Regions from separate parts of the Paenibacillus sp. FSL H8-0079 genome, predicted to be linked through region 2. Evidence: predicted binding sites of a transcription regulator. Region 2 holds the regulator's gene; each other region holds the start of a gene.
The links. The regulator Rex, encoded in region 2, represses fermentation and respiration genes when NADH is low (regulators of the CRP and FNR family bind a similar motif). The targets are predictions, from matches to a motif close to TTGTGAAATATTTCACAA.
Positions count from the first base shown of each region.

Region 1: a site for Rex is predicted at 3,143-3,160, ahead of adhE (bifunctional acetaldehyde-CoA/alcohol dehydrogenase). Genes of this name have one in related genera too.
Region 3: a site for Rex is predicted at 4,389-4,406, ahead of MHI06_RS04050 (TIGR04053 family radical SAM/SPASM domain-containing protein). Genes of this name have one in related genera too.
Region 4: a site for Rex is predicted at 4,571-4,588, ahead of nadA (quinolinate synthase NadA). Genes of this name have one in related genera too.

Region 1 covers NZ_CP150300.1:4,309,274-4,317,008, forward strand. Annotated here, with positions in the region: gene adhE (bifunctional acetaldehyde-CoA/alcohol dehydrogenase) at 450-3,062, opposite strand; gene MHI06_RS19255 (Crp/Fnr family transcriptional regulator) at 3,495-4,211, shown strand; one part of gene MHI06_RS19260 (IS3 family transposase) at 4,322-5,271, opposite strand; one part of gene MHI06_RS19260 (IS3 family transposase) at 5,271-5,652, opposite strand; gene MHI06_RS19265 (hypothetical protein) at 5,772-6,485, opposite strand; gene MHI06_RS19270 (hypothetical protein) at 6,682-7,413, opposite strand; gene MHI06_RS19275 (helix-turn-helix domain-containing protein) at 7,608-7,735, opposite strand, start outside.
Region 2 covers NZ_CP150300.1:4,086,246-4,093,980, reverse strand. Annotated here, with positions in the region: gene dinG (ATP-dependent DNA helicase DinG) at 1-2,501, shown strand, start outside; gene MHI06_RS18165 (redox-sensing transcriptional repressor Rex) at 2,720-3,373, shown strand; gene MHI06_RS18160 (amidohydrolase) at 3,360-4,664, shown strand; gene MHI06_RS18155 (DUF5590 domain-containing protein) at 4,704-5,234, shown strand; gene MHI06_RS18150 (hypothetical protein) at 5,630-6,157, shown strand; gene MHI06_RS18145 (AAA family ATPase) at 6,150-7,652, shown strand.
Region 3 covers NZ_CP150300.1:883,525-891,259, reverse strand. Annotated here, with positions in the region: gene MHI06_RS04070 (hypothetical protein) at 1-28, shown strand, start outside; gene MHI06_RS04065 (hypothetical protein) at 52-591, shown strand; gene MHI06_RS04060 (DNA alkylation repair protein) at 804-1,511, opposite strand; gene hemG (protoporphyrinogen oxidase) at 1,760-3,220, opposite strand; gene MHI06_RS04050 (TIGR04053 family radical SAM/SPASM domain-containing protein) at 3,242-4,330, opposite strand; gene MHI06_RS04045 (cobalamin-independent methionine synthase II family protein) at 4,492-5,652, opposite strand; gene MHI06_RS04040 (hypothetical protein) at 5,823-6,392, opposite strand; gene MHI06_RS04035 (ankyrin repeat domain-containing protein) at 6,643-7,698, shown strand.
Region 4 covers NZ_CP150300.1:61,287-69,021, forward strand. Annotated here, with positions in the region: gene MHI06_RS00290 (serine/threonine protein kinase) at 1-139, shown strand, start outside; gene tilS (tRNA lysidine(34) synthetase TilS) at 184-1,623, shown strand; gene hpt (hypoxanthine phosphoribosyltransferase) at 1,676-2,215, shown strand; gene ftsH (ATP-dependent zinc metalloprotease FtsH) at 2,316-4,361, shown strand; gene nadA (quinolinate synthase NadA) at 4,661-5,599, shown strand; gene nadB (L-aspartate oxidase) at 5,635-7,266, shown strand; gene nadC (carboxylating nicotinate-nucleotide diphosphorylase) at 7,263-7,735, shown strand, end outside.

The DNA of each region.
Region 1 (7,735 bases), 220 kb from region 2:
CATCTGTGATTTTTATCACAAAGTCAGTGAAGTAACTCACTCCACCTGCGCTGTGTCCCATTGAACCGGAACTTTACACAGGATCACTGCGTGGCAGAACAACCTTCCAATCGCTGTTATCCCCAGATTTTTTTGATTCCCTTTTGAAAAGGGAAAATCCGGGGATAAAGGCGACCGCTTCGCTTTTTCAGGTTATTTCTGCCCCTCCGTTGTCGTGTAAAGGGTTCGTTCAAACGGCCACATCACGGATTCCGTGTAACCTCTATAGGAACCGAACCATTGCTCCTCTATACTCGGAGCAAACCAAATCTTAGAATACTCCTGAAAAACAGGTGCTTCACTCTTCTGTTTTTCTGCCCTCTCGTTATTGTGTGAAAGACGGCAATCGGGGCTCCCCTTTCGGGGAACCCTGATCTTCTTGCCGTAAGGCACGCTTCGTTCTAAATTTATTATTCAAACTTTCCGTAGAAAGCGTTGCGGTATACATCAGCCAGTTCAGTTACCAGCGGCAACTTCGGATTGGCGGTTGTACATTGGTCTTCGAAGGCACGGTCTGCCAGATAATCCACATGTGCTTCAAAGTCTTTTGCATCAAATCCGATTTCCTGGAACGATTCTTCAATGCCCAAGATTTTGTTCAGGTTACGGATGGCATTGATGAGACTGGTCACACCTTCTTCTGTCGTGCGAGCAGGCAATCCCAAGATACGGGCAATTTCGGCATACCGCTCATCCGCTACAAAGTGCGAATATTTCGGGAACGATGCGAATTTGGTCGGTTTTTTCGCGTTGTAACGAATGACGTGTGGCATCAGGATTGCATTGGTGCGTCCGTGTGCGGTGTGATACTGACCGCCCCATTTGTGCGCCAAGCTGTGGTTAATGCCCAAGAATGCGTTGGCAAACGCCATACCTGCAATCGTGGAAGCATTATGCATTTTCTCACGTGCCAGTTTGTCGCCTTGCAGCGCAGATTGCTCCAGGTATTGGAATACTAGTTGAATGGCTTTAATCGCAAGTCCATCTGTGTAATCATTCGCCATAACAGACACATAAGCTTCAATCGCGTGAGTCAGTACGTCCATACCTGTATCCGCAACCGCTGTTTTAGGCAGGGAGTATACGAATTCTGGATCGACAATCGCTACGTCTGGTGTCAGCTCATAGTCGGCCAATGGATATTTGGTGTTACCTTGATTTTTATCTGTGATAACCGCGAACGATGTCACTTCAGAACCTGTACCGGATGTGGTTGGGATCGCTACAAATTTTGCTTTTACGCCGAGACGTGGATATTTGTAGATCCGTTTGCGGATATCCATGAATTTTTGTTTCAGGTCGTTGAAGTCCGTGTCTGGGTATTCATAGAACAACCACATGGCTTTGGCAGCATCCATCGGTGATCCACCGCCGAGTGCAATAATGCAGTCCGGTTGGAAGCGACGCATCATTTCCGTTCCGCGATCTACTGTCGTTGTGGACGGATCGGGCTCTACATCGGAGAACACTTCGATTGCTACAGGCATCTGGCGTTGACGCAGATAGTGCTCTACTTTTTCCACATAACCAAGTTTCACCATCATCGCATCTGTAATAATTGCCACACGTGTGATGTCAGGCATTTTGGCAAGGTACTGCGTTGCCCCTTTTTCGAAGTAGACTTTGTTCGGCACTTTGAACCATTGCATATTCACGGTACGGCGAGCCACCCTTTTCACATTGATTAAGTTCACAGCGGTTACGTTGGAAGAAGTCGAGTTACGTCCGTATGATCCGCATCCCAGTGTCAATGACGGCATGTTTGTGTTGTAGATATCCCCGATGGCACCGTGTGTGGATGGTGAGTTCACAATAATCCGTCCGGTTTGCAAACGATCTGCGAATTTGCCGATCACTTCTTCATTTGTTGAGTGGATAACAGAGGAGTGACCCATGCCGCCAAAAGCAACCACTTCTGCCGCACGCTCAATGCCCTCCGCTGCCGTTTTGACTTTGTAACAAGCCAGTACCGGGCTTAATTTCTCAGCCGACAATGGGAATTTTGTACCTACCCCTTCAATCTCGGCCACGAGAATTTTGGTGCCTGCTGGAACTTCAATACCGCACAACTTCGCAATACTCACCGCAGATTGACCAACAATCGCCGGGTTCACCGCACATTTCTCGGCATTAATCGCTCCTGCTGTCAATTTTACTGCTTCATCTTTGTTAACAAAGTAACAGCCATTTGCGATCATTTTTTTCTTCACTTGATCAAAGATCGGTTCTTCAATGATGACCGCTTGCTCGGAAGCACAGATCATGCCGTTGTCGAAAGACTTCGACAAGATCAAATCCGTAACTGCCTGATTGATATCCGCGCTTTTCTCGATAAAGCAAGGTACGTTACCCGGTCCTACGCCCAGTGCAGGTTTACCACAGCTGTACGCTGCACGTACCATGCCTGATCCGCCTGTTGCCAGAATGAGAGCCACATCATTGTGATTCATCAGTTCGTTCGTACGATCCATGGAAGGATCATCAATCCACTGAATACAATCTGCTGGTGCACCATGTTTCACAGCTGCTTCCAGTAGAATTTTAGCAGCTTCCCGGCTACAATTCTGTGCAGATGGGTGGAAACCGAAGATGATTGGGTTACGCGTCTTGATGGAGATCAGTGCTTTAAACATCGTCGTTGATGTTGGATTGGTCACTGGTGTGATCCCCATGATGATGCCGACCGGCTCCGCAATTTTCTGGAAGCTCTCATATTCGTTATCTTCAATCACACCTACGGTTTTGTCATACTTGATGCTGTGGTACACATATTCTGTTGCAAATATATTTTTGGTGATTTTATCCTCATACACTCCGCGGCCTGTTTCTTCTACGGCCATTTTGGCGAGCATCATGTGTTTATCCAGACCCGCAAGCGCCATTGCTTGCACAATCCGGTCAATCTGCTTCTGGTCCATCTTCATGAATGCGGCGTGTGCTTTATTCGCTTTGTCGATTAACGTTTGAATATACTGACCTGCTGTCGGTTCTTTTGCTGGGGCGACTTCGTTCTTTACAGCCATCTCCCTCATCCTCCTAAAGGTTCGTATTAGTTTGTCTCTCTCGTTTACATTCACATCGTACCATAGCCAAAAACGTAATCATGTGATTTTTTTCACAAAGTATAACAAATTTAAATTTAGTTTTGTAATGTCCGCTAACAAGTTGATTTCCACTTCCTATAATAAATGTTGTACTATCGAACACATCCTTCCCTAATAAAAGTGAATTTAATCACAATGTTTGAAATTTCGCCATTTTTGATGCCTTCCCATGCCCCCTAAAAGGTAAGTTTAGGTATATACTGAACTTAAAAATTGAACCACCGCAATTTGTACCGTCCTTCCTCCCGGCCGAGATGACCCTGATCAGGACGGCAACGGTTTGCGGCGAACCTCGGAGGCTACTGCAAGTTACAGAAGGTCGTCCGACGGACATAAAGGGGAGATAGACTTATGAGAGAACTAACGACTGTACTGGAAAAGCGCGGCAATACCAATTGTTTCTCGGAAGCGAATTTCAACCATCTGCTGGTTACCATGAAAGATAGAACCTATCCCGAAGGTACCCATCTGTACTGGGAAGGAGACGTCTCCGACAAACTTTATTATATGAAACGGGGTCGTGCCCAGATCACCAAATCAACTGATGAAGGTAAGGAACTGATCATGTACATGTATCAGTCCGGTGATATGATTGGTCAGGCCGATCCCTTCTTCGGCTCCAAACACAGCTTCTCAGCGGAAGTACTGGAAGACAGTGAGATTGGTGTACTGGAGCACAAAGACCTGGAAATGCTGATATGCCAGCATTGTGACTTTGCGATCGACTTTATGAAATGGATGGGCATCCACCACCGTTTGACACAGACCAAGTTCCGGGACCTCATGTTATATGGCAAACCAGGTGCGCTCTGTTCTACTCTCATTCGGTTGTCGAATTCGTATGGTGAGCCTCACGGAGAGCATGTCATTATACACAAAAAAATTACCCACACGGATCTGTCCAATATGATTGGAGCCACCCGTGAAAGTGTAAACCGCATGTTAAGCGATCTGCGCAAGAAAGATGGTATAGAATATGACAATGGCATGATCGTCATCAAAGATCTGAAGATGCTGCAAGGCATCTGTCACTGTGAACTTTGCCCGAACGAAATCTGTCGTATTTAATGTTTGAATATGCTAACAAATGTTTGCTTTCAAAACAAATTCATCAATAAAAAAAGCCCAGTTCTCTGCATATAAAGTGTACCCTTTGTAAAGGACATTTTGAAAAAAAACTAGGCAACTTGTTGAAGCTGCTGTCTGTATTTTACAGGCGGCAGCTTTTTCAAATTCCATTGCCCTCGATAATGATTATAGTACGTCATATAACTCTTAATTTCTCGTTTTACTTCTTCTAATGTTTCGCATTCTTTGATATTCGTTTCATCCTTAAAATGCCCAAAGAATGATTCTTGGGGAGCGTTATCCCAACAGTTTCCTCGTCGTGACATGGATTGAGTTAACCCCATTTTTTTCACTACGGATTGGAATTGTGGGTTCGTATAATGAAAGCCTTGATCGGAATGGATTAACGCATCTTTTGTGATATGTCGGTGTTTCTTCAATTGATGAAGCGTGTTCAGCGCAATGTCTATGCGTAACGAAGAAGACACTTCATACGCTAAAATCTCATTCGTCTGTGCGTCTTTCATGGTTGATAAATAAGCTCGCTGGTTGCCTTTGTACGTTAAATAGGTGATGTCGGTTAATAACACCTTTCCCGCCTCGCCTGGCTTAAAATTGCGCTGTAATTCGTTTGGACATGTGCGATGTTCTTTCGTTGCTTTTGCCATTCTACGGGCTGGATTAGCCTTTCGAATGGGACAGATGATTTCAAATTTCTTCATGATCCGACGAATCCGCTTCAAGTTGTACGTCATCTTGTACTGATTTTCTAATGTCATTTTAATTTGGCGTGCTCCTTTTTTACGTCCACGGAATCGATAGGCCTTTAAAATCATTTCCTTTACCATCTCATCTGCTTCGGCTTCAGCTATACGCTTTTGCGCTGATTTTTCAGTGAAGTAATTGTAATAACCCGAACGTGATACTTCCATAATATCGCATAGATAGCTGACCAACCGCTTCAATTTATACGTTCTGATCGTCCGATAAATGAGTTCAAACTTCAGCTCTACAGCCACTTTTATTTCTTTTTCAACATCTGCCTTTCGAGTAGATCGAGCTTTTTTAGCAGTTCATTTTCCGCTCGTAACAATTGATTTTTTGCTTCTAATCGTTCAATCTTTTGTTCTAATGTTAATTCACGTTCCGAAGGGCGACCTGAATTCGTTTTACGTGTATCCTGTAAGCCTTCTACACCCGCTTCACGATACGAAGCACGCCAACGTTTTCCAGAAGAACGGACACGCTCTAAACCAATACATTCAACATCTAAGCCCGCTTCTTCAAAAATGTCTCGTGGCAGTTTACCCTGTTCATTTTGTGCAATGAAATGGCGCTTAAATTCATCGGTATACGTAATCGCCTTTTCACTAACAGCGATCACATTTGGATTCCGTTTTAGTTGTTCTTGTTCTTTCTTCGTCAGTAATCTTTTCGTCATAACATTTCCGCTCCAACATCGTTTTTTTTCATTATAAACAAAGTACCCTATAAGATGGGCTTTTTTCAAAGTGTCCATCTTATAGGGTACATTTTATAGAGATTGGGCTTCTTTGTATGCTAGGATGCATTGGTCAATTCAAGCTTTACCGCATCACGTGGATTCAATTTCATATCCAAACCATTTTCCATTAATTCCTTATCGTTCACCATAATGACCCACCGCTGATTCATGCGGGGCGTAACATTCTCGACGGAAACGACGAATTTGTTGTTCTCCGACATTCTCACAATCCCGCTGGACTTCAAAACATCGCGAACTGTACATTCCTGGACATAGACGCCAGCATATTGACGATTAAGAGTTGGCATAATGTTGCCACCGCTCACCTTGAGTAACGTTGTCTGATATGCAACGCCATCCCCCCCAATGTCAGCGGCTTTCACGTAAATGATCACTTCATCTTTGGCATGAAGCTCCATGTCCCAATCTTCCTGTTCAATATCCTTGCCATTCAATTTCACAGCCCAGCTCAGCGAAGAATCAAGAGAAACTTCACCCACGGATTGGATCCGCTTTCCATCTGCTGTAAAATCAACGAGTCCGCTATTAAGTAATGCTTTTTTGAGTGTCAAACCCTCACTAAAATCTCGCTTAATGGACTTCGTTGCATCAGGCAAAAACGTACTGCCATCTACAGCCACTGTAATCGTATTCGCTGTTTCCGTCTCTTTGACAATTGGCTGCTCTGAAGGCTGCGTCTCACTACATCCCGCCAAGATCGCCAGAATGAGCAAACATACACCTATGTAACCGGGGATTTTCTTCTTCATGTAGGTAACACCACCCTGCGTAAAATCATTCACCCTGTTGTCCATAACCTCTATTATGGCACAACACTCAACAAAAAAAAGTGTCAAAGCCGTTACTTTTATGGCGCGTGCCCTCTAGACAGGGCTTGTACAACAAAGAGAGCCTGCACACAGGCTCCCAATCTAAATCATTTTTACGTTATCATTGGTTACGTTATCATTGGACACTAGCCTGCATGTATGTCCGTCCTCCATCGCCATCTTTCAGATATGGATTAAGCCCGAAGAACTGCTCCTCAGATACGTATACCCCTGTCAGCAATCGCCCTTCAAGCAATCCACCGTCCACCTGCACGCAGCATGAAGGTGCGTCTACATACTCCTGATACAAAGGAATCTGCCCATATTGTTGATGGACCTTGAATACCTTGCCTTGCTCATGCAAAGGCCGTTCCGAGAAATAGGTAGGCACAATATAACGGGCAATGACATCCAGTTCCTGCACGCTATAAAAGGGTTCATCACCAAGCCATGGCGCAAACATTCGAATCTTCTCATATTGTGACCAGACAACCGCCTGAATCAGCATTTCTGCCTGAACCAACCGACCTTCTCCCACATCTAAAGCCAATTGCTTAGCATGCATAGTTTCTTCCATCTGAGACATCGTTGAATCAGGTTGTCCCAGCTCACATCCGATACACTTCCAGCCCCTGGACGTTTGAATCCATTTTTGCAGCACCGCCGGAGCTAATTTCGGACCATCGCTGTTCACAGAATGCGTATTCACTTCGGCAAGATCATCCTTAACCGAACGGGAATATGCTGTGCGCTTAAACAACTCTGCAGCTTTTTTGTAAATTAGATGGACTTGAATGGATGCGCTCTCAAGTTCTGCAATATCTTTTTTGCCGTAGCGTACTTCATGGGATAAGCTTTCTTCTCTCATGACAAGTGGGCCTCCTTCGCTCCGGCCGTCTGTGGCCATTTTCTATAGATTATACTACAACTCATGACAACATGTGCATAGCCCAAGAGAAAAACGCCGATCAACATAATACTTAAGACAAAAACCCCTGATTTCCACGGAAATCAGGAGTCTATGTCACTCATGCAACGAAAGTGGGTGATATTGCTTATACGTTAGTCAACCCACTGCTCAGCCCAGTCTTGAATTTGATTCATGACGGGCTGGAGCGCTCTACCTTTATCCGTCAGTTCATATTCAATACGAACTGGCGTCTCGGGATAGACGTGACGAACCAGAATAC
Region 2 (7,735 bases):
TTACGTTCCCATCACTTGGTTCTTATCAACTTGGTTATGTGTCTTCGGAATTTGGCTTTCAGCATGATCGCCCTCATCAGGCAGACAGTGATGCACTCGCGACAGCCTATGTGCTGCTCAAATGTCTGGATGAGTTAAAGGAATTACCGCTCATAACGATTCAGCGCCTCAGTGACCTGTTTGCACCAGAAGACAGTGATTTGGGTTGGTTCTTGGACGGGATGCGCAGTGAGAAGGAAGCAGAGCCGATTCAGGATCTGGACGGACATACCTATTATCGTCAGCTTGCTCTTAATGTGAGTGATTGGACCGATATTGGTGCACCACGTGATGAGCGGGAGGGTAATCCCCTTGACGGTGTAAGCTTCGAACAGTTTATGGATCAGGTTCGGGAAAACCTGAAGGATACGCTGGATCATTATGAAGAGCGCGAAGCGCAGACTCAGATGTTCAGCAGTGTTAGGCAGGCTTTGGATGAAGAGAAACACCTCTTGATCGAGGCTGGAACAGGCACAGGGAAATCTCTGGGTTATCTGTTGCCTGCTATTTACGAAAGTGTGAAGCAAGAACAGAAAGTCATGGTCAGCACGCATACGATCAACCTGCAGGAACAATTGAGAGAGCGGGACATTCCGATGCTGACCCAAGTGGTTCCGTTTCCGTTTAAGGCTGCTGTATTCAAAGGACGTGGACATTACTTGTGCCTGCGCAAATTTGAACACAAAATCAATAAACGTGAATTCGCCACACCGAAAGAGGATTATTTCACAGCCGCTCAGATGATCGTCTGGCTTACGCAGACTGAAACCGGAGATGATGAGGAACTTAACCTTAGCGGACGCGGTGGGGACTTCTGGGAGACGGTACAGAGCGAATCTGAGTCCTGTCTGGGAAGATCCTGTCCATGGTTCCGCAAATGTTTCTACCATCGCGCCAAACATGAGGCAGGGTTGTCTGACATCGTAATTACGAATCACTCCAAATTATTTACGGACGTCAAAGCAGCGCATCAGCTACTGCCAGCGTATGAGAGTCTTGTGATCGATGAGGCACATCATCTGGAGGACGTGGCTGGTAAGCATCTAGGAATGCATATGAAATATTTCACGTTGGTTCATACACTGACCCGTCTGTTTAAAGACAGTCGTAATGGTCAGCTGCCTATGCTTCGTTCGCAGTTATCCGGACATGAAAATTCGGTGCAATGGGGCTCCATGGTGGATCAGATGTTCCCGCTCGCTCTTGAGGTTAAGGAGCTATGGGATCGCATGAGTGAAGCTTTGTTCGGTCTGTTGCCTGAACGAAGTGATGCTTCACCGGGAGAAACAGGACAATTTTCCCTGCGTCTGAAGGCATCTCAAAAACCGGCCAAATGGCAGGAGTTGCAGGATTTGGAGAACCAAATCCATGTGACATTGGGCGATTTGGTTCGCAAAGGGGACAAATTGCTGCTTGAGGTAAAAGAAGATCAGGATGATTATCAATCGGATAGCCTGATCACGGATATTACAGGATTGCTGAAAGATCTGACCACGTTGAAGGAGAATCTACGTTTCTTCATGCGTATGGATGATGCCAAAACGGTGTACTGGATGGAAGCCAGCGGCCAGTTCCGCAGCAAATCTCTCCAGCTGTATGCTGTACCTGTAGATGTCAGTGCACAACTTAAGGATTTGTTTTTTGATAAAAAGAAAAGTGTTGTGCTTACATCGGCTACGCTCTCTGTGGATAAGTCATTCCAGTTCATGATCGAGCAGCTTGGTTTGCAGGAAGCCGCCGAGAATAATCGGCTATTAACGTCGATGCTGCCATCACCTTTCAACTATCGCGATCAGGCACTTCTGGTGATTCCACGTGATTTCCCGAGTGTGAAGGGCAGTGTGGGTGATGCGCACTTTGTCAATATGCTGGTGCAATCACTCGCAGAGACCGCAATTGCCACGCGTGGGCGCATGATGGTTCTGTTTACTTCATACAAGATGTTGCGACAGGTCTATGATCCGCTAAAAGAAGCTCTGTCTGGTAACGACATCTCGTTGCTAGGGCAAGGTGTGGACAGTGGAAGCCGCTCGAAGTTGACTCGCAGGTTCCAGGACGCCAAAGCTACGGTACTTTTGGGCACAAGCAGCTTCTGGGAGGGTGTAGATATCCCTGGTGATGCGCTGACGTGTCTAGCTATTGTGCGATTGCCTTTCCAGCCGCCGAATCATCCGTTGGTGGAAGCCAAGAGTGAGTTGCTCCAGGAGCAGAAGAAGAATCCATTCCTGAAGCTGTCTGTACCGCAAGCGGTCATCCGTTTCAAGCAAGGATTTGGCCGATTGGTGCGTACCGCGAAGGACAGAGGAATTGTGATTGTCTATGATACACGCGTAATTGAAGCGTACTATGGCAAATTCTTTTTATATTCATTACCTGGTCCCAAAATGGAGCACATGCTCACAGAGCAAATGGTTCCACGAATTACCGAATGGTTGGAAAAACCTGATAAAGAACAAGAATAATGGTTTTTTTGTTCGTTATATCATTGCATGACGCTACAGTTTGGCGTTAAACTTTATGAGATCTTTCCGTTTGCGAATAAAGCAGTTGCACGTAAGAACTTATAACCTAAATTACAAGGAGCATTCTGTATAAAAAGTCACTTCTATCTTTGAGTTTATACAGAATGCTCATCTTTTCATCTATTATTTTATCGTGGCCTTGGTAAGGGGGAGCAAGAATGAAATCGGATAAAATTTCGGAAGCGGTGGTACGACGTCTGCCTGTTTACTTGCGTTATTTGAGCGAGTTGCATCAGCGTGAGGTGGCTACTGTTTCTTCTCAAGAGCTTGGACAGAGGCTGGATCTGAATCCGGCCCAAATTCGTAAAGACCTGGCTTACTTCGGTGATTTTGGTCGTAAAGGGATCGGGTATGATGTATCCTATTTGATCGAGAAAATTCGTCACATTCTCAAAATTGATCAGCAAATTAATGTAGCTCTGGTGGGCGCGGGTAACCTCGGACAGGCCTTGTCCAACTACAACGCGTATCTGAAAGACAACATGAAGATTGTTGCTGTATTTGATGCATATGGACCGAAGATTGGTAGTCAAATCAACAGTTTGACGGTAAAACCAATGAATGAATTGACGGAAGCAGTGAAAACGGATAACATCCGCATCGGCATTATCACGGTTCCGGATACGGAAGCCCAAAATGTAGCCGATCAACTTATTGAATCGGGAATTGAAGCGATCCTCAATTTTGCACCAACAATTCTAAAAACACCGCCGCATATCCGCATTCATCATGCTGACTTTACGACGGATCTGCTTAGTTTGGCCTATTACTTGGAGACTGGAAAGGACGACGAGGAAGATGACAACAAATAGATGGGTAATTCACAACGGCAAATTTGCCGTAAATGAAGGCGCAACATGGAATGTGGTTCAAGGCTATATGGTTGTTGAGAATGACAAGATTGTGCATATTGGTGAGACATTGCCGGATGGAGACGAAAATTGTACCAAAGTGGATGGAAAAGGACTGTTCTTCCTGCCGGGTCTGATCAATACGCATGGTCATGCAGCGATGTCGCTGCTCAGAGGTCATGGAGACGATCTTGCGCTGCAAGTATGGTTGCAGGAAAAAATGTGGCCGATGGAAGCGAAAATGACTTCACAAGATGTATATTGGGGAACTTCGCTATCGGTGCTTGAAATGTTGAAAGGCGGAACTACCGCTTTCCTGGACATGTATGATCACATGGATCAGGTTGCCAAAGTGGTGGAGCAATCCGGCGTTAGAGCAGCACTGGCACGTGGTGTAATCGGGCTGTGCTCGGAAGAAGAACAATTGCGGAAGCTGGAGGAGTCGGCTGCGTTTGCGCGTGAGTGGAATGGACAGGCAGATGGTCGCATTACAACCGTAATCTCCCCACACGCACCATATACATGCCCTCCAGACTACATAGAGAAGCTTGTACAGGTGGCGAACGACCTAAACCTTCCCCTTCATACTCATATGTCGGAAACGCTTCGTGAAGTCGAGCAGAACGTGGCTGATTATGGACTGCGTCCTGTGGCACATCTGGAGAAACTGGGCTTTTTCTCCCGTCCATCTCTGGTTGCACATGCGGTGCATCTGAATGACGAAGAGATCGAGATTCTGGCCCGTCATGATGTGGCTGTGTCCCATAACCCGGGAAGTAACCTGAAACTGGCTTCCGGTGTTGCTCGTGTACCCGCTTTGCTGAAAGCAGGAGTTACCGTGTCACTCGGAACAGACGGACCGGCAAGCAACAACAATCTGGATATGTTCGAGGAAATGAGACTCGCTGCATTGATCCACAAAGGCGTGTCTGGTGACCCGACGGCAGTACCAGCAGGCGAAGCGTTATTACTTGGAACGTCATATGGCGCCAAATCCATCTTCTTGAACAATACGGGAGCGCTTCAGGTTGGCATGAAGGCTGACTTTATCGCCCTGGACATTGAACAGGCACATTTCTATCCACATACAGACCTGATCTCACATACGATCTACTCGGCTTCTGCCAAAGATGTGGAGCATGTATGGGTGGATGGAAAACAAGTGGTGAAGCATGGCGAATGTCTGACTATGGATGAAGAGCGCATTTTGCGTGAGTCTCAATTGGCATTTGATGGTCTGCTTGCTCGTTAATTACAGGACAGCGCATCATAGGGAAAGGAAGTTCGGCTTTTGAAGAAAAAAAAGAAGTGGATATGGATTTCGCTGCTTGCACTGGTTCTGATTCTGTTTGGACTTCAGCGTTATTACGTCTATGTCACGCAGGATCAGCGCAAGGAAGAAGCGCTCGCCATACAGGCAGCACAGGAGCAACTGGGCATTACATCCTATGATGAATTGCGAAAGTATATCTGGGGAGATAAAGAAGGCTCTGACAACATCTACTGGACCCTGATCGGTAAAAATAAGGATAACCAGGATGTCATGGTCTGGGTTAAATTCGATGAAAACAATCAACCTGCCACAGGAGCAAATGCTATACACAGCGAACTGCTGCAGAATGGTATGACCGAAGCGCAGATCCGCAATCGTTTCAGTTCTGAAGTTCCTGCGGGTGAGATTAAGCGAATCATGCCCGGAGTTGTGAATGGGATATATGTGTGGCAAGTGTATTATAAGGACGGCACGCATAACCACTATCGCTTTTATCGTTTTAGCAACGGAGAACAGGTGGACCTGGTCTACACTCTCCCGAACAGCTAGAAACAATTAGAAAGAACCGGCAGACGGATATCCGACTGAACCGGTTCTTTGTGTTGTCTGTAAACATATTTGATTTAAATAAATCAATTTCATAATACCTTTAGCTGCTTCAATCAAGGGTAGATATAGATCAAAACGATTCAATTTGTCTATATCTAGTTACAAAAATCTATTTTTAGTGAGTTATGAAAATGATTTAAATAGTTAAAATTAATAATTTATTCATATTTTCGCCTTCGAAATTGTATATACGATGTGATATACTCAGATATGTACTCAAAGTTACATTGCAAACAAATAATCCTGTCGAAATTTTCGCAGGAGTCTATGTGCACATATTCGTATTATACCAATAAGCCAGTAGGTTAGGCCAATATCTGGGAGGGGTAATTCACTTGAAGCTAAAAGTATTGCCTATTGCTTTAACTGCCGTCATTTCAGCCGTTGTGTTGTTTGGAGGTTGGTTTGTGTATCGTCAGGTGGCTATGCAGAATCCGATTGAAAAGATGGTTACCCAGTACGATGGAGTCAATGACGTTCAATTAACTATTAACCGCAATGACGTACAATTGAAACTGGATCTGCAACCCGATGTTGATTTGGGCAGACTGGTACAATACATTCACAAAGAAGGACAGACCCTGATTGGAACACGTTCACTAAAGTTGGATGTTGTGGATCATTCCAGTGAAGCACTGGAAAGTTGGTGGGGTGATGCGATGTTTACCGTAGCTCAGGCGATGGAGAACAAACAGTACACCGAGATTACACCAACGTTGTCCAAGATGGCGACAAATGGAATTAAGGTAAATACAGCGATGGATGACAACAATGTATATGTTAGTCTCAGAGACGGAGATGCCAGCAAGTTTATTATTCTGCCGCGTGTGCCCGGTCAGATAGGAGTGTGGCCTAATGCCTAAGTGGACAAAAGAAGTTGCCATTGGATTTTTTCCTGTGTTGATTATTTTCCTTGCTTTTACTGGTGTTAATATTGTTCCGATTCTGATTGCAGCGGTGCTTGTCGGAGCTTTGCTGTTCATGATGCAAATGCGCGGCGGGATAACCGTAGGCGCAGCACAGGAACGTAAACGGAAGAAAAAAGGACCTTCCAAACTTACTTTTGAAGAAATTGGAGGTCAGGACAGTGCCAAGCAGGAATTGCGTGAAGCACTCGACTTTCTCATCAAACACGAAGAAATTCGGAAGTTCGGGATTCGTCCGTTAAAAGGCATCTTGCTGACGGGCCCTCCAGGGACAGGGAAAACGTTGATGGCCAAGGCTGCTGCCCATTACACGGATTCTGTTTTCGTAGCAGCATCGGGTAGTGAGTTTGTGGAAATGTATGTTGGTGTAGGTGCCAGCAGAATTCGGGATTTGTTCAAGGACGCGAGAACCCGTGCGACCAAGGAAAATAAGGAAAACGCCATTATATTTATCGATGAGATCGATGTTATCGGGGGGAAACGTGAAGGCGGTCAACAGCGTGAGTATGATCAGACGCTGAATCAACTCTTGACGGAAATGGATGGAATCTATTCTTCTGACACACCGAGAATTCTGGTTATCGCTGCAACGAACCGCAAAGAAATGCTGGATAGCGCTCTGACGCGTCCGGGACGTTTTGACCGTCATATTCAAGTGGATTTGCCGGACAAGAAGGGTAGAAAGCATATCCTGGAACTGCATGCGGTGAATAAACCTCTGATGGAGGAAGTGAATCTGGAGAAGACTGCGGAAGAATCGTATGGTTTCTCCGGTGCACAGCTTGAGAGTGTTATGAACGAAGCGGCAATATACGCCATGCGGGACGGGTTGTTAAACATTGAACAGCGGCACTTGTCCCTGGCTATTGATAAAGTCATGATGGGTGAGAAGACAGACCGTGAATCCAGTGTAGAAGAGAAGAAAAGGGTCGCCATCCATGAGTTGGGACATGCCATTATGGCTGAACTCGTTCGTCCAGGAAGTGTAAGCCAGGTGGCTCTCAGTCCGCGTGGGCAGGCACTGGGATACGTTCGTCATAACCCTCAACAGGAACAGTTCCTTTATACGAAGCGCTTTCTGGAGGAGCAGATCATGATTGCACTCGGAGGGGCAGCTGCGGAGGAAATGTATTACGGTGGACGTTCCACTGGGTCACGTAATGACTTTGATCAGGCGACCAATGTGGTGCAGACGATGATGGCTTCCGGGTTGACTTCACTTGGTATTGTGAACATGGATATGGTTACAACCGAGGAGCTCATGCGGGAGAATAAATTGATTTTGCAAGAACTTATGGAGCAGACGAAACGGTTGCTTGAAGAACAACGGACAATATTCGACAATTCCCTCGACATCCTGATTCGGGAGGAAGTATTGTCTGGGGAGCAATTTCGTTGTCAATTTCGTGACAGTGCCCTTTTACCAGCATAATTTATTTATGCTGGTTATTTTTTTTTACATTTCACTCGTGCTAAGATATTATTATATGTTGGGTCGAAATTTGTAATTTTCGG
Region 3 (7,735 bases), 3.2 Mb from region 2:
GTATAAAGCCCTCAACCATGGAACATAATTTTCCTTATAGGAGGCATGACTATGGACATTTTCGATCATTTGAATGAATTACAAGTAGATATACGAAGAAAAAATCTTGAAGAAATTGAAGAGAAGTATTTCAATATTTGTTCTACGTTAGCTGGACCTAACCGAGCTGATTCGATTAAGCAATTAGGCTTAAATGAATATGTAAATGATTTAAAGCTATGCCTTAAACAATCAATAAAAATGGCTCAAAAACAAACAGCCCGTGCAATCTATTTTGAATACGATTTGGATAATAACTGGGATAGTACCTTCTTCATTTGTAAGGAATACAGTGTATTAGAAGATAACAATGATGATTGGGCGAGCAATTGGAATGAGGATTTGCAAGGTCCACGCTTAAAAGAATTTGCTGATATTTATGAAATAGATGGATTCGACATTAATGAAACTGCAGTCGGTTCAACCATTTACTTAATAGCAAGAACAGTAATATCATATGCAAAAGCATATCAGGTACTCTCCGATGAAAGTTCACTCGCAGTATGTATCGCTTTTCACGACCAAGACCCTATCATCAGAATTAAGGAATAGTACTAGAGAGTATACTTCTGTGAAAGTGACTGAAGCAAAGATACATATTTTCACCTTTGGTTCATTGATCTGTAGTTCCACCGCCTAATAAACACAAATAGACCGTCCCCCAAAAAGGTAACGGTCTATTGGATTGTATTTTCTTTTAGAAAATCCTAAACGTACAAAGTCACTCCTGTCTACACTGGTGTTAACGTGAACGCTCCTCGTCGCTAACACCTTACATATTTGCGCTTGAACCCCGTCCGCCCTGCATCCACTGCCTTTTGGATATTCTCGTAGGCATTCAGCAGCTTGCTCTTGGGCTTGTCCTTATTTACTTCAACAGGGCCAACGGCCTTGGCCGTCTCTACCGCCAGATCGTGCAAAGGTTGATAGGATGTAGCGACAGTATATAGGAAATTGTTCATCGAATATTTCGTTCGTTCCGGAGATTGGTGAATGGTCTTTTTCACCTGTTCCAGCATCTCCATCATTTTATTTTCGGCAAACTCAGCATCCTTTCGGCTTCCAAGCAGCCAGCAGTAACAGCTCCATCCCGCTGACATTCTCAGTTCATCCCCACTAGCAATCCACGCATCGGCAACCTCTTGCGCAATGTCTGTCTCGGCTAACGTCACAGCAACGATGAAGTCAGAGATCATGTAAAAATACGCTGCATCAATCCAACGATCGAAATCGGCTGGCGTCATCACTTTGGGATCGGCAATCACGCCCGCAAAGTACATCGCATCATAATTCCCCGTCGCGTATAATTGCTCCGCCAAAGGTTGATCCTTTTTGATCCGCTTCGCGATAGGTTTCATCGCCCCGGTTGCTACGCCAAATAGCGGTTCATGCGCACCATTGGAGATATAGATTTTTTTCGTTCGTTTTTTGCCGAGCGCCTCAAGCTCTTGCATAACCTCTTCCATGTTCATCAGGCGATAGCCCCTTTCAATATAAAATTTATATGTATAATTTAATGTTTAATTGGACCTCTTTATTTTATCACAATTGTACATCAGCCATACATTTAGAACCGACTCACACCCCCTACTTCCTGCACACTGACATGTTAAAAAAACCACAATAGCCGCCACTCCAGGGAGCCGCGACGATTATGATTAAGTCAGATAAACCATATAACTGCATGTGCAGCACATTCGTCATATTCAACATGTTTAGCCTACATCCTAGCATCCATTAACCTGCTTAACACTTTCTTCGCCATATCTTTACCTTGGGATATACAGTCTGGAACTCCAATACCCCGGTAACCGCCACCGCCGAGATAAACACCTGGCATGAGATTCTCCAGCATTGCCTCAAGCTCTCCTATCCGTTCCAGATGACCTACTTGATATTGTGGCATGGAAAGCGGCAGACGGTTCACCTCGGTAAAGATCGGCTGTGCAGATATGCCCATCATCTCTTGCAATTCACGACGTACATTGGATATCAATTCGTCGTCCGAAAGCTGCTGGTTCGTATGGTCGCGACCGTATTTGCCCACGTAGGCGCGTAAAAGGATATGCCCCTTTGGAGCCGTATGTTCCCATTTGGACGATGTCCAAGTGCACGCAGTAACCGTACGCTCCTCCTTACGGGGAACAACGAAGCCAGACGCATTAAGAGAGATTCCCACATCCTGCTCGCGATAACCAAGCACGACGTTCATCACAGACGCATATGGAATGGAACGCAGCAGATTAGCTATCGTTTCATGTGGTAGTAGCCTTGCTGCGACATGGGCTGGTGTAGCGATCACCATCGCATCTGCATGGAGCATCGTGCCATTTTCCAAATGAACAACGTAACTGTTCTCTTCCTGTACAACACCTGATATCTCTGTATTTTTTATCATAAGTGCTCTGGAAGTTAACACCTTTTCGAGATGGTTTACGACCTCTTCCAGTCCTCCACGTGCACTTAGGAACATACTCTTCTTCGCCGTATTCGCAGTTCGGGGCGATCGTGTGGCCTGCTGCTTCGGGCTTCGACTCTTGCTCACACCAAGCATGCCTACAATGAGGCTTCGATGCTTTTGTTCTGTTTCTTGCAGCATGGGAAATGTCGCTTGCACACTTAGCCCATCCGCATTACCCGCGTAGATGCCTGCCAGCAGCGGCTCTGCAATCTGTTCCAGCACTTCATCTCCCAGTCGCCTGCGTAACAGTTGACCCAGGGATTCATCTTCCGCGCCAGGCTTCCGTGGCAAAACAAGATCTGCAGCAGCGCGTACTTTCCCTCGTACCGACAAGAGCTTTGTCGTAATGAACGGCTTCCACTTTGTCGGCACGCCCAGCATAAAACCATCTGGAATGGGATGCAGCTGATTCCGATATGCAATATAGCTATGCGACACCCCCGGTCGTGTGCCGACGATTTCATTTTCCATGCCGAGTTCCTGCATGAGTTCAATGATCGATGTTTTGCGCGCGAGAAAAGAGTCCGGTCCCCGTTCAATTACAAAACCATCCCGTTTTCCAGTACGCACATGTCCGCCGAATCGATCACTTTTCTCCACTAGTACGATTTCTACATCCACATTATGCACAGTGCACAACTGATCCACATAATAAGCTGCACTTAATCCCGTTATACCACCGCCAGCAATAACCACTCGCTTCCTGCGCTCTTTTTCCATTTCACACTTCCCACCGTATCATCATTTTCGCAGCGCCGCTGGGATGTAAGCGCACGCAGGATCACTCGCCACATAATCTCCCGTCATCGCATACGCCCTTGCCCTTGAGCCACCGCACATGGTCTTAAATTCACAGACTCCGCATTTGCCCTTCAGTTGGGACTTGTCTCGTAACGTCTGCATCACCGGGGATTCCCTGTATACATCAATGAGAGACTGTTCCTTCACATTGCCACAGACTACCGGCAGGAACCCGCTGGGATAGACATCCCCCGTGTGACTAATGAATACAAAACCATCACCATCATTCACACTTTGCGGTGCACGCCCCAGCATATCCACACGTTTCACTGAGCTTTTCTCCAATCCTGCTGACGTACGCTCCTGCATCATTACCCGGCGATAGTGAGGTGCTTCCGTTGACTTCACCCCGTAAGGCATCTCATGCGCAATGTGTACCATCCACTTCATGACCTGCTCGTGCTCCTCCGGACTAATCATGTCTTTCTCCTGGCCCCTACCTGTTGGAATGAGGAAAAATAGACTCCATAGCACCACGCCCATCTCTTTCACCTTGTGGCTTATTGCCTCCAAATCGTGCAAGTTATACCGGGAAACGGTCGTGTTGATCTGAACCGGAATATGAGCTTCTCGCAGGAACTCGATCCCTTTCATCGTCATATCATAAGAACCTCTGGTTCCGCGAAAATGATCATGGATCTCGGCTGTTGACCCGTCCAGACTGAACGCCCAGCGGGATAAGCCCACTTCCTTGGCTTTGGTAATCGCTGCTCTCGTCACCTTCGGTGTCGCACTGGGTGTCATAGATACAGGAAGCTGCTTCTCCTTAATTGCGTACTCCGCCAGTTCAAATAAATCCGGACGCATTAACGGATCGCCACCCGTAAAGACAAACAACGGCTGCTCTTCCATTGCCGCAATGTCATCGATCAGTCTTTTCCCCTGCTCTGTTGTAAGCTGCCCTGGGTCGGCTCTATACTGGGCTTCTGCACGACAATGAAGACATTTCAACGCACACGCCCGAGTCACTTCCCAGATCACGATGAACGGATACTTCGCATAGTCGCGTGGCTTCATCTGAGGCATCATCATCCATTCTCCTCCTCATACACATTCCATTAAGTGTAAAGTAGTTGGCAGGGCATGAAAGTGAGATGAATCACATTCGTGTCTCATAAAAAAAGATGACTCACAGGTCCATTAACGGCCCATGAGTCATCTCTATTCATTCAAGATGGTGCTATTTCAAATTAGTTGTTCCAGTATTGCTTGGCGATCTTCTGACCTTGGTCAATCTTCGCCCATTGCTGAGCTTCACTTAATTCGTTACCGCCATCGCAGGATGCAAAGCCGCATTGGTGAGACAGCAGCAGCCGATCCTTATCGATAATTTTGGATGCTTCGTCCAACAAACGAACAACGCGCGCTTCATCATCGAGTGTGCTCGTTTTGGATGAAAGCAACCCTAGTACAATTTCCGTTTCAGGTCTGTCCTTGAACACTTCCAGGGCTTCGATCGAACCCGCGCGGTCATCATCCCACTCCAGGAAGAAACGGTCATATTTCAATTGCTTCAGGAACAGATTAGCGATTTTCACATACGATCCACCGCCCATGTTGCGGGAATCATAATTTCCGCGGCAGTTATGTGTCCACATTTTCAAGCCCAGACTATGTCCGAAGTCAATCACAGTATTGTTAATATCAATAAATTCAGTTGCGAGACCTGATACTTCATCTTGATTAATATGCTCCCCTGTAAACGGAGAGTTCGGGTTGTCGTCTGCAAACAGCTCCCACAAGCAATCATCGAATTGCAGGATTTTACCGCCTATAGCAGCGAATTCTTCGACGAATTCCTTATACGCGATCACAAGACCCTCTTTAAGCTCTTGTTTATTCTGATATACAGAATCCGCACCTCCAATGTTATCCGACCAGGAAAGCTCACCGAAAATATGGGAGGGAGACGGTACACAAAGTTTCGTTTGTTGCTCACCAGCTGTGTCTTGCAGTTGTTGGAACAGTTGAATGAAATGATGGTTCTTTCCACTCAATTTATCAGTGATGCGCAGTCCAATATCTTTGCGTGTTTCATATTTCGAAGTTCCGTCCACATCTCTGAAAAAATAGCCGTGATCCGCGATATAACGCTTCACTCCGCCAAATCCCCATACAAAGTCCAGATGCCACATCGATTTGGAGAATTCGCCATCTGTAACAACGGACAAGTTATGTTCGATTTCCTTAGCGACAACTTGTTTGATAGCCTCAGTCTCGCACTTCTCATATCCTTCGTAGTTTTCATAGAATGGATATTGGATATCATCATTATGTTCGATTTGCGTTTTATATTTCAGCAGCTCGTCCGGCCGCAATAAACTTCCTACGATCTGGAACTTATCAGTCATGTAAAAAACCCCCTCGTTGTATACCCATATCATATCACGCGGATATGAGTTAGAAGAGATACTTAAAAACCATAACTGGTTATAGTTAAAAGCTATATCCACTTGTTAGGCACATTTCAGTGAAACCGTCACCGACACAGTGTATCTTTATCCATGAATGTTATTCAATTTCACAATGTACGACGACGCAGTTCATAAAAATACTGCACAGCTGGGTGCTTTAACTTGATCTGCTCCGACATGTTCAGAATTCGCTTTTTGCCAACGCGTCTGTCCATTAAAGCCAAAATATTAAACAAGATATCATTGCTCTCCAGATTATCTTCTATAGAAGTAGATAAATACGTCGTCGCTGCAACGGTAAAATTCAATTTACTGAGTGCGGCCTGGGCCAACAAAAGCTCTTTGGCATGTACCGATATTTTTCTACTTCTTGCCATGACTTGAAGACGATCCTCGGGAATAGGCCCTTTGGAATCTTTTCGAATAGCTTCAATCTCTTCATCGTTCACAGGGATCATGATCTCCGGGTCGTTTTTGATCTCCTGCTCCGTCTGATACCATCGAATTGGGGTTGTTGTATCACTCATGTTAAGTACATTCTTTTTATCTACAGTAATATAACAATTTCCAGACTTATCAGGAGCATATCTGTAGCTGGTTGCACGGTACTCTACTCTCCCAATTAACGCTGGACTCAGAAAACTCTCCAGTTGTTGCTTCAATTTACTCCAGGACATAGATCCTCCTATTATCGAAAAACTACCGCATAAGTTACGGCGTTCATTTTAACTTTTTCAACCAATCTCCAAAATCAACATTCACCTAAATTATATCACAGCCAAACAAATTGACGATGCAAGAAACCCAGTTATTGGTTTTAAATTCCCCTATGTGATAAAATTGCAGAAAATTATCTGCTGACTATTAAATCGTCATAGCCTACCATTGGAACATACGTTGTTATTCACAAAGGAGAGGAAGAGTGTAATGGCTACGAAGGAAGCAACCTTACCTGCTCATATGGAAAAACTCATTAAAGATAATGATATCGCTACCGTAAAAGAGGTTTTCGAGCAATGCGGATGGGATGCCCGCGGAGGCTACAGTAAAGGTACCGCTCTCAGCTTTCGGCATATTTCGGATGAATTGGTCCGCTGGCTGGTAGAGCAAGGGGCAGACATTAATGCACCCGACAAATATCAACGTACGCCTTTACATGCCCATGCCTCACACTGGTCAGGAAATGTACCCTTATTCCTTGAATTAGGTGCGGATCTGGACGCTGTGGATTATCAAAATGAAACACCGTTACATGCAGCGGTCAGTGGGTATCGAACCAAAGTGGTTCAAGAGTTGGTAAAACATGGCGCTACTATTAACGTAGAAAATAAACAGGGAAATACCCCATTAGCTAAGGGGTTAGTCAATTGCAGGAATAGCGATATAGTCAATCTGGCAGAGATTGCAGCAATTCTGCTGGATGCCGGAGCATCGCTCACCCCGGATATGAACGAATCGGTGAAGCGGATCGGTAAGGATTTTGAATTCGTCCGAGAGAAGTTCAATAAGGACAAGGTCGATGAAGTTTCAGACGCGCTGATCAAACTTTACCAGTTATTTGATGTCGAGCCGGTAGCGAATCGGATCATGCACGATGGGACTGCCCCCATTCAGGTAAAGGCAACCACTTGGACCAAACAGCACCAAGAGCTGTGGGAATATCTCATACCGGCCCAGGGACATGCGCAAACCGTGCAGGGAGAGGTTATCCGCATCACAGGGCGCGTGTCCCATGAAGTATTGGATAATGGCGGTGGAAACTGGGATGCGGAGTATCGCAAGATGCTGGATGCACTGATTCTTCACCTGGGTACTGGTGCGCCACTCGCCCCGGCACTTCTCCAAGAGGCAGCAGACTTGGTAAACAGGCTTCGCAATGGATCCGATTACGAAGCACCTGCCAGATTATCCGAGTTGGCGGTGTTATGGGTGCTTGCCAATCCTCAGCCGGTGGCGATGGAACAGCCGGCATATTCCCGCTGATGGTCTAAGGAACGTCGGTCCGCTGCACTTCAGGACT
Region 4 (7,735 bases), 2.7 Mb from region 2:
AGGATGGAAGGAAATGATGGCACGCCCTACGCCTCTTCGTCGTCGTTCCAAAAGTACAACACCGCGCTGGCTTAAGAACGCATTTGCTGTATCTGTGATATTACTTATTGGGGTGCTCATCTATGCACTACGTTTCTGATCTGTGAGGGTGCATATACATAACGCAAGGAATGAGGAACAGGTATGGAGGCTTTACGCTGGAACATGCTGGTGAATAACGTGCTGGATGCAGCGGAAGAGCATCAGTTATGGGTTCCCGGGGATCGGATTGTCGTCGCAGTATCGGGCGGGCCGGACTCGGTGGCTTTTTTGCATATCATGCACGAGATCAGCAAGCGACATGTGCCACTTGAATTGATCTGTGCCCACGTGCATCATGGCTTCCGGAGTGAATCTGATGATGAAGCGGAGAAAATGATGGAACTGGCAAAGCAGCTTGGTATTGCTTTTGAATGGACCAAGGCCGATGTTCCTTCATATATGGAGCTTACGGGTCAAGGACCACAGGAAGCGGCCCGCAACAAGCGATATGCCTTTCTGCACGAAGTGGCTTCCAAATATAATGCGGCAAGCATCGCTTTGGCACATCATGCGGATGATCAGGCAGAGACGGTCATGCTTCATTTGCTTCGTGGAACCGGCTTGTCGGGACTCGCAGGAATGAAGTTTAAAAGGCGAGAAAAAAATGTGGAACTTATTCGTCCATGCCTTCGTATAAACAAGACAGACCTTGTAGAAGCTTGTAATACCCAGGGTTTTATGTATTTCAATGATGAGAGCAACTCCCTGCGTAAATATCGGCGTAATGCCATTCGCTTGGATGTGCTTCCTTTTTTGGGGCAGTATAATGGACAACTCACGCCGTCATTGAATCGGCTTGCCGAAATTGTGGGTGATGAAGACGATTTCATGGAGCAGAGTGCATATGACACATACAGGTGTCTAGTGCAGGTGAACGGCGGAAGGCAAACCTTTGAGGTGCCTTCCTTCTTGAAGTTACATGTCGCTTTACAACGAAGGTTGATTAAACTAATATTGAATTATCTGCCTTTGGACAGTGATTTTGTCGACTTTACCCGTATAGAAACCATTCGTCGCAAGGTCATGGAGACCCATGTGACGACCTGGAGCCTGGATATAGGACAGACACTCGCCTGCACTCGGGAGTATAATCTGATTTCTTTTGGCATACGGACGGACGTACAGGATCAATCTTACGAGTATCGTCTTGCGCAATGGAGTGGAACTTATGAGCTTTCACTCACCGAGATTAACCGATATATTCGGTTGATGCCGGTGAGTCCCGAGGACTATCATGTACCAGAATCGGCGGATCAAGCCGCGTTTGATGCGGATCAACTGCTTATGCCGCTGGTTGTGCGTTCACGGTTACCTGGAGATACCATGAAAGTGATGGGATTAAACGGAAGCAAAAAGGTGAAAAATATTTTCATCGATGAGAAAATCCCCCCATCTGTTCGTCCACGTATTCCTGTGGTATGTGATGGAGCAGGTCATATCATCTGGTTACCGGGTGTTCGACGGTCCAATGTGGCTCCTGTCAGGGAGGGCACTTCCGCAATCCTGTACATGACTGTAGGCGATTCAGCGATTCAGGGGTAGTGGTTATGGTTCAGGTAAGGCTTTCATAGTATAACTTAGGAGGTTCGCACAGTTGCAGAACGACATTCAGGAAGTATTGATCAGTGAAGAAGAAATTCAGATTAAAGTCAAGGAATTAGGCGCAACACTAAGTGCCGAATATGCAAACCGCAATCCTTTGGTCATTTGTGTGCTCAAGGGTGCGTTTATATTTATGGCTGATTTGGTTAAAAACATAACGGTACCTGTTGAAATGGATTTCATGGCGGTATCCAGTTATGGCGCTTCCACCAAGTCATCAGGTGTTGTCAAAATCATTAAGGATCTGGATGTATCCGTTGAAGGACGGGAAGTCCTGATTGTCGAAGATATTATCGACAGCGGACTTACACTCAGCTATCTGATTGAACTGCTAGAGAACCGCGGTGCCGAATCGGTGCGTGTGGTTACGCTGTTCGACAAGCCTTCAGGCCGTAAAGTTGAGTTGGAAGCTCATTACACAGGCTTTGACATTCCTGACGCGTTCATCGTTGGTTACGGTTTGGATTTTGCCGAGAAGTACCGGAACCTGCCCTATATCGGGATTTTGAAGCCGGAAGTCTACAGTAGCTAATATCCTGCCCGACCCAAGCCTTGAGCTGTTCTTGGCTTCTGTTGAGAAGCCATGTCGGGCTATGTTAAAATAATTAAAGTGTCTCGAGAGGAGGTAGGGGATGAATCGGTTCATCCGGAATTCTGGTTTTTATTTGATTCTTTTTTTAGTTGTGGTGGGGATAGTCCAGTTCGTCAGCAATGGCGGCGAAGCCACCGATAATCCTAGATATGATCAGTTGCGTACAGCGATCAAAGCCAACAATGTCTCTGAATTGACGGTTCAATTCAACGGTCAAACGTACCTCGTGACCGGTCAATACAAGAAGGCACCTGATGGCGCCAAATCAGAAAATTTCTCAACGTATATTCCTCCTACAGATGAGGCAATTAGTGAACTTGTAGCTGCAAGTGAAACTAACAATTTCCAATATCATCAGGAGCCAATGAAAGGTGACAGCATCTGGTTGACGTTGCTGACTTCCTTTATTCCTTTGATCATTATGTTCCTGCTGTTCTTCTTCCTGTTTAATCAGGCTCAAGGCGGCGGCGGTAAAGTAATGAACTTTGGTAAAAGCCGTGCTCGTCTCTATAACGAAGAGAAGAAGCGGGTTACATTTGAAGATGTTGCGGGTGCTGACGAAGAGAAACAGGAACTTGTTGAGGTTGTAGACTTCCTCAAGGATCCTCGGAAATTCGCAGCAGTAGGTGCACGGATTCCTAAGGGCGTATTGCTTGTAGGGCCTCCAGGTACCGGTAAAACATTGCTCGCTCGTGCCGTAGCCGGTGAAGCGGGTGTACCATTCTTCACTATTTCAGGTTCCGACTTCGTGGAAATGTTTGTCGGTGTCGGTGCATCACGTGTACGTGATTTGTTTGAAAATGCGAAGAAAAATGCCCCATGTATCATCTTTATCGATGAGATTGATGCTGTAGGACGTCAGCGTGGTGCTGGTCTTGGTGGTGGTCACGATGAACGTGAACAAACACTCAACCAGTTGCTCGTTGAGATGGACGGATTCGGAGTTAACGAAGGTATTATCATCATAGCCGCAACGAACCGTGCAGATATTTTGGACCCTGCCTTGCTGCGTCCAGGACGTTTTGACCGTCAAATTACGGTTGACCGCCCTGATGTAAGAGGCCGTGAAGCTGTCCTGAAAGTACATTCCCGTAATAAACCACTGACCAAAGATGTGAAGATGGATATTATCGCGAAACGTACAACAGGCTTCTCTGGTGCGGATTTGGAAAACCTCTTGAACGAAGCGGCATTGCTTGCAGCACGTCGTAACCGTAAAGATATTTCCATGAAAGAAGTTGACGAAGCGATTGACCGTGTCATCGTTGGTACGGAGAAGAAAAGCCGTGTCATCAGTGATCGCGAGAAACGAATCGTTGCTTATCACGAAGCAGGTCATACCATTGTAGGATACTTCCTCGAACATGCTGATATGGTACATAAAGTGACCATTATTCCGCGCGGACGTGCGGGTGGATATGTAATCATGTTGCCAAAAGAAGACCGTATGCTGGTTACCAAGCAGGAACTGCTTGATAAAGTAACCGGACTCCTCGGAGGTCGTGTAGCTGAAGAATTGTTCATCGGAGAAATTGGTACTGGTGCATACAGTGACTTCCAGCAAGCGACAGGTATTGTTCGCAGCATGGTTATGGAATACGGTATGAGTGAGAAATTGGGACCTATGCAATTCGGAAGTTCACAAGGACAGGTATTCCTTGGTCGGGATATCGGTCATGAACAGAATTACTCAGATTCCATTGCTTACGAGATTGATCAGGAAATGCAACGCTTTATCAATGAATGTTATGAGAAATGTAAGGACTTGCTTGTTAAACATTCAAAAGAGATGCATCTGATCGCTCAAACTTTGCTTGAGGTTGAGACTTTGGAAATGGATCAGATCAAGCAATTGATCGAGACAGGTTCTTTGACTCCAAAAGCAGAGAACGACAATGATGGTGAAGGTACGCCAACTGAGGGCGGAGAGCCTATCATCGACAACATCGGTGATGTGCGTGTCCGCATTCAAGGTAAAGATGAAACGCCTGAGCCACCAGCCGGAGATATTCCGAACGAAGCTCCGAATCTGGAAAAGGGTAATAATAATAACCCGGATGATGGCGGAACGAAGCCAACGTCTTAATGTATAATACATCTGGCTAGGACAGCAGGTGAGATCAGGAGAGCCCTCGGGCTCTCTTTTTTTGTCCATTATTTTAAAAGAGGATAGATAAAGATAAACGGGAGTTAGATGGCGAACCAGTTAGCAAACGGGTGGTTACAGCGCTGTTCTGGACCTTTTTCATTTATTGACAGAGTCATGAACGTTGTGTAAATTAGTTGTTAAACCGCTTGTGATTCGTTTCTCAAGCGAAGATAACGACTTAGGTTAGCCCTACGAAACAGCGCATGACGCTGTCCCGATAAAGGAGAGGATCACAGGTGGAAGCTCTGGCTTTAGAGCGCAAGGCTGAGATGAACCGCGAGCTGCGTGAGCGGCTTATGGAGTTGAAGAAGGAACGTAATGCCATTATTCTTGCCCATTATTACCAGCGTGACGAGGTACAGGAGGTTGCTGACTTCCGTGGAGATTCGTTTCTATTAGCCCAGAAGGCAGCACAAACAGATGCAGATGTGATCGTATTCTGTGGTGTTCACTTTATGGGTGAAAGCGCTAAAATTCTGGCGCCGAACAAAACAGTTATTATTCCGGATGAGCGTGCGGGTTGTCCGATGGCAGATATGGTGAATGTGGATGGACTACGCAAATTGAAAGCACAACACCCTAATGCCAAGGTGGTTACGTATATCAATTCCTCGGCTGAGATCAAAGCAGAGACTGACATCTGTTGTACATCAGCGAATGCAGTTCGAGTTATTCAATCGGTGGATTCCGACGAAATTATCTGGGTACCAGATAAAAACCTGGGACATTATGTGCAGCAGCATACAGACAAGAAAATGATTATCTGGGAAGGCTACTGCAACACGCATGATATGCTCACAGTCAAAGATGTGGTGGAGATGAGAGCCAAGCATCCGAATGCAGAGTTTGTTGTCCATCCAGAGTGTCGTCCTGAGGTTGTAGAGATGGGTGATTTTGTAGGCAGTACAACAGCCATTCTGGAGTATTGCAAAAATTCATCAGCGAAGGAATTTATCGTAGGTACCGAAGATGGTACCGGATACCAGCTTCGTCTGGATAGTCCGGATAAACAGTTTCATTTTGCGACCAAGTTCCTCGTATGTCCTAACATGAAGGTCAACAACTTGAAGAAACTGGTGAAATGCCTGGAAACGATGAAGCCGCAAATCTATGTGCCACCGGCCGTTGCCGACAAAGCCAGAGAATCACTAGAGCGCATGTTATTGGTGAAGTAGAATGCGCTACTCTTGCTCCAAGACAGGTGAATAACATGATACCGCAATATTTAGTTGATTTTGATCTGTCTGCGCTACCCATGGTAGAGACGGATGTACTGGTTATAGGCTCAGGGATTGCTGGTCTGTTCACCGCCATTAAGGCAAGTGAGCAACAACGTGTATTAATGATCACGAAGAAGTCGTTACTAGAAAGTAACACCAGGTATGCGCAGGGAGGAATCGCTGCGGTTATTGCTGAAGATGATTCACCTGCTTACCACTTACAGGACACACTTGTTGCAGGAGCGGGCTTATGCCGCTCCGAGGCGGTAGAGGTATTGGTGAATGAGGGTCCGGACGGAGTGAAGGAACTGATTCGTCTGGGTACGTTGTTTGACCTGGAGAACGGCGAGTTGGCGTTGACGCAGGAAGGTGCGCATAGCCACCGCCGTATTTTGCATGCCAACGGGGATGCAACGGGATATGAGATTGTACGTGCGCTTGCGGTCGAAGTGAATGAACATCCTGGAATTGAAGTATGGGATGAGCACTTTGTGATTGACCTGATTACGGATCGAGATCGAGGGGAATGCATCGGTGCTCTGATTCAGAAGGAAGATGGATCGCAAGTGTTCGTGAAGGCACAGGCAACCGTTCTCTGCTCTGGTGGGGCGGGACAACTGTACCGATACACGACGAATCCGGATGTAGCTACTGCCGATGGTGTAGCCATGGCCTACCGGGCTGGGGCTGTCGTTCGTGACATGGAATTTATCCAATTCCACCCCACCTCTCTTTGTTATCCGGGGGCACCACGTTTCCTTGTGTCAGAAGCCGTACGTGGTGAGGGAGCATATTTACGTAATGTGAAGGGCGAACGCTTCATGGATCGATATCATGCCCAGCTCGAACTGGCACCGCGTGATATCGTGGCACGAGCGATTGTTAGTGAGATGGAGTCTACCAACAGCACCTTTGTGTATCTGGACATTACACATGAACAGCCGGAGATGATAAAGCATCGTTTCCCTACCATATATGAGACTTGTATGCGTTATGGATTGGATATGACAACGGACTGGATTCCCGTTGCACCTGCTGCCCATTACATGATGGGCGGAGTGAAAACGGATCTTAGTGGAGAGAGCAGCATCTCCCGGTTATTCGCGTGTGGTGAGGTATCTTCTACAGGAGTGCATGGAGCTAACCGTCTGGCAAGCAACTCCTTGTCAGAAGCGATTGTATTTGGCCGGAGAATTGTTGATCGTATTCAATCACTTTCCCTGCTCGGTTCACTACAAGTAAGAGGAACTTCGACCGCATCTGTGGACATGAATAGCAAGATCATGAAAGAGCAAAAACCTATATCCGAAAGACGCTTGCGACTACAGAAAATGATGGTTCGTCAGGTCGGCTTGCGCCGGAACGGTGAGAACCTGCATAAGGCCATGGACAAGCTGCAACAGGAATTGCAATTTTTTGATCAGACACTTACCCAAAAGGAAGAACTGGAGTATGCCAACCTTCTGACTTGTGCCTGGTTAGTTACTAGCGGAGCATTACACCGCGAGGAGAGTCGGGGAGCTCACTATCGTGAGGATTTCCCGGCACGTGATGATGTCGTGTGGCAGAAGCATAGTCTGCAGCAGCGAGAACAAGCGATTGTGGAGGAATTGATGTCATGATACTGAACGGATATAATGATGGACTTATCGAATCGATTAAAAACTGGCTTCGTGAAGATGTTGGCGCAGGTGACGTTACAACAAGTGTGACGATCCCAGCAGGCAACCAATCCAAGGCCATCATACATGCTAAAGATAATGGTATTATTGCAGGCATGACCGTAGCCGAACTCGTATTTCAGGTCGTTGATCCTGATCTTGTATTTACACCGAAGGTAAAAGACGGAGACAAGGTCACGCATGGAACGATTTTGGCCGAGGTAGAGGGAAGTACACATTCACTGCTTACGGGGGAACGACTGGCACTTAACTTGCTGCAACGTATGTCCGGAATAGCTACGCGTACGCGTGCCTACGTGGATGTGCTGGATGGTCTTGAGACCAGGCTCGTGGATACACGTAAGACAACGCCGGGCCACCGATTACTTGAGAAATATGCGGTGCGCGTGGGTGGCGGAGCGAATCATCG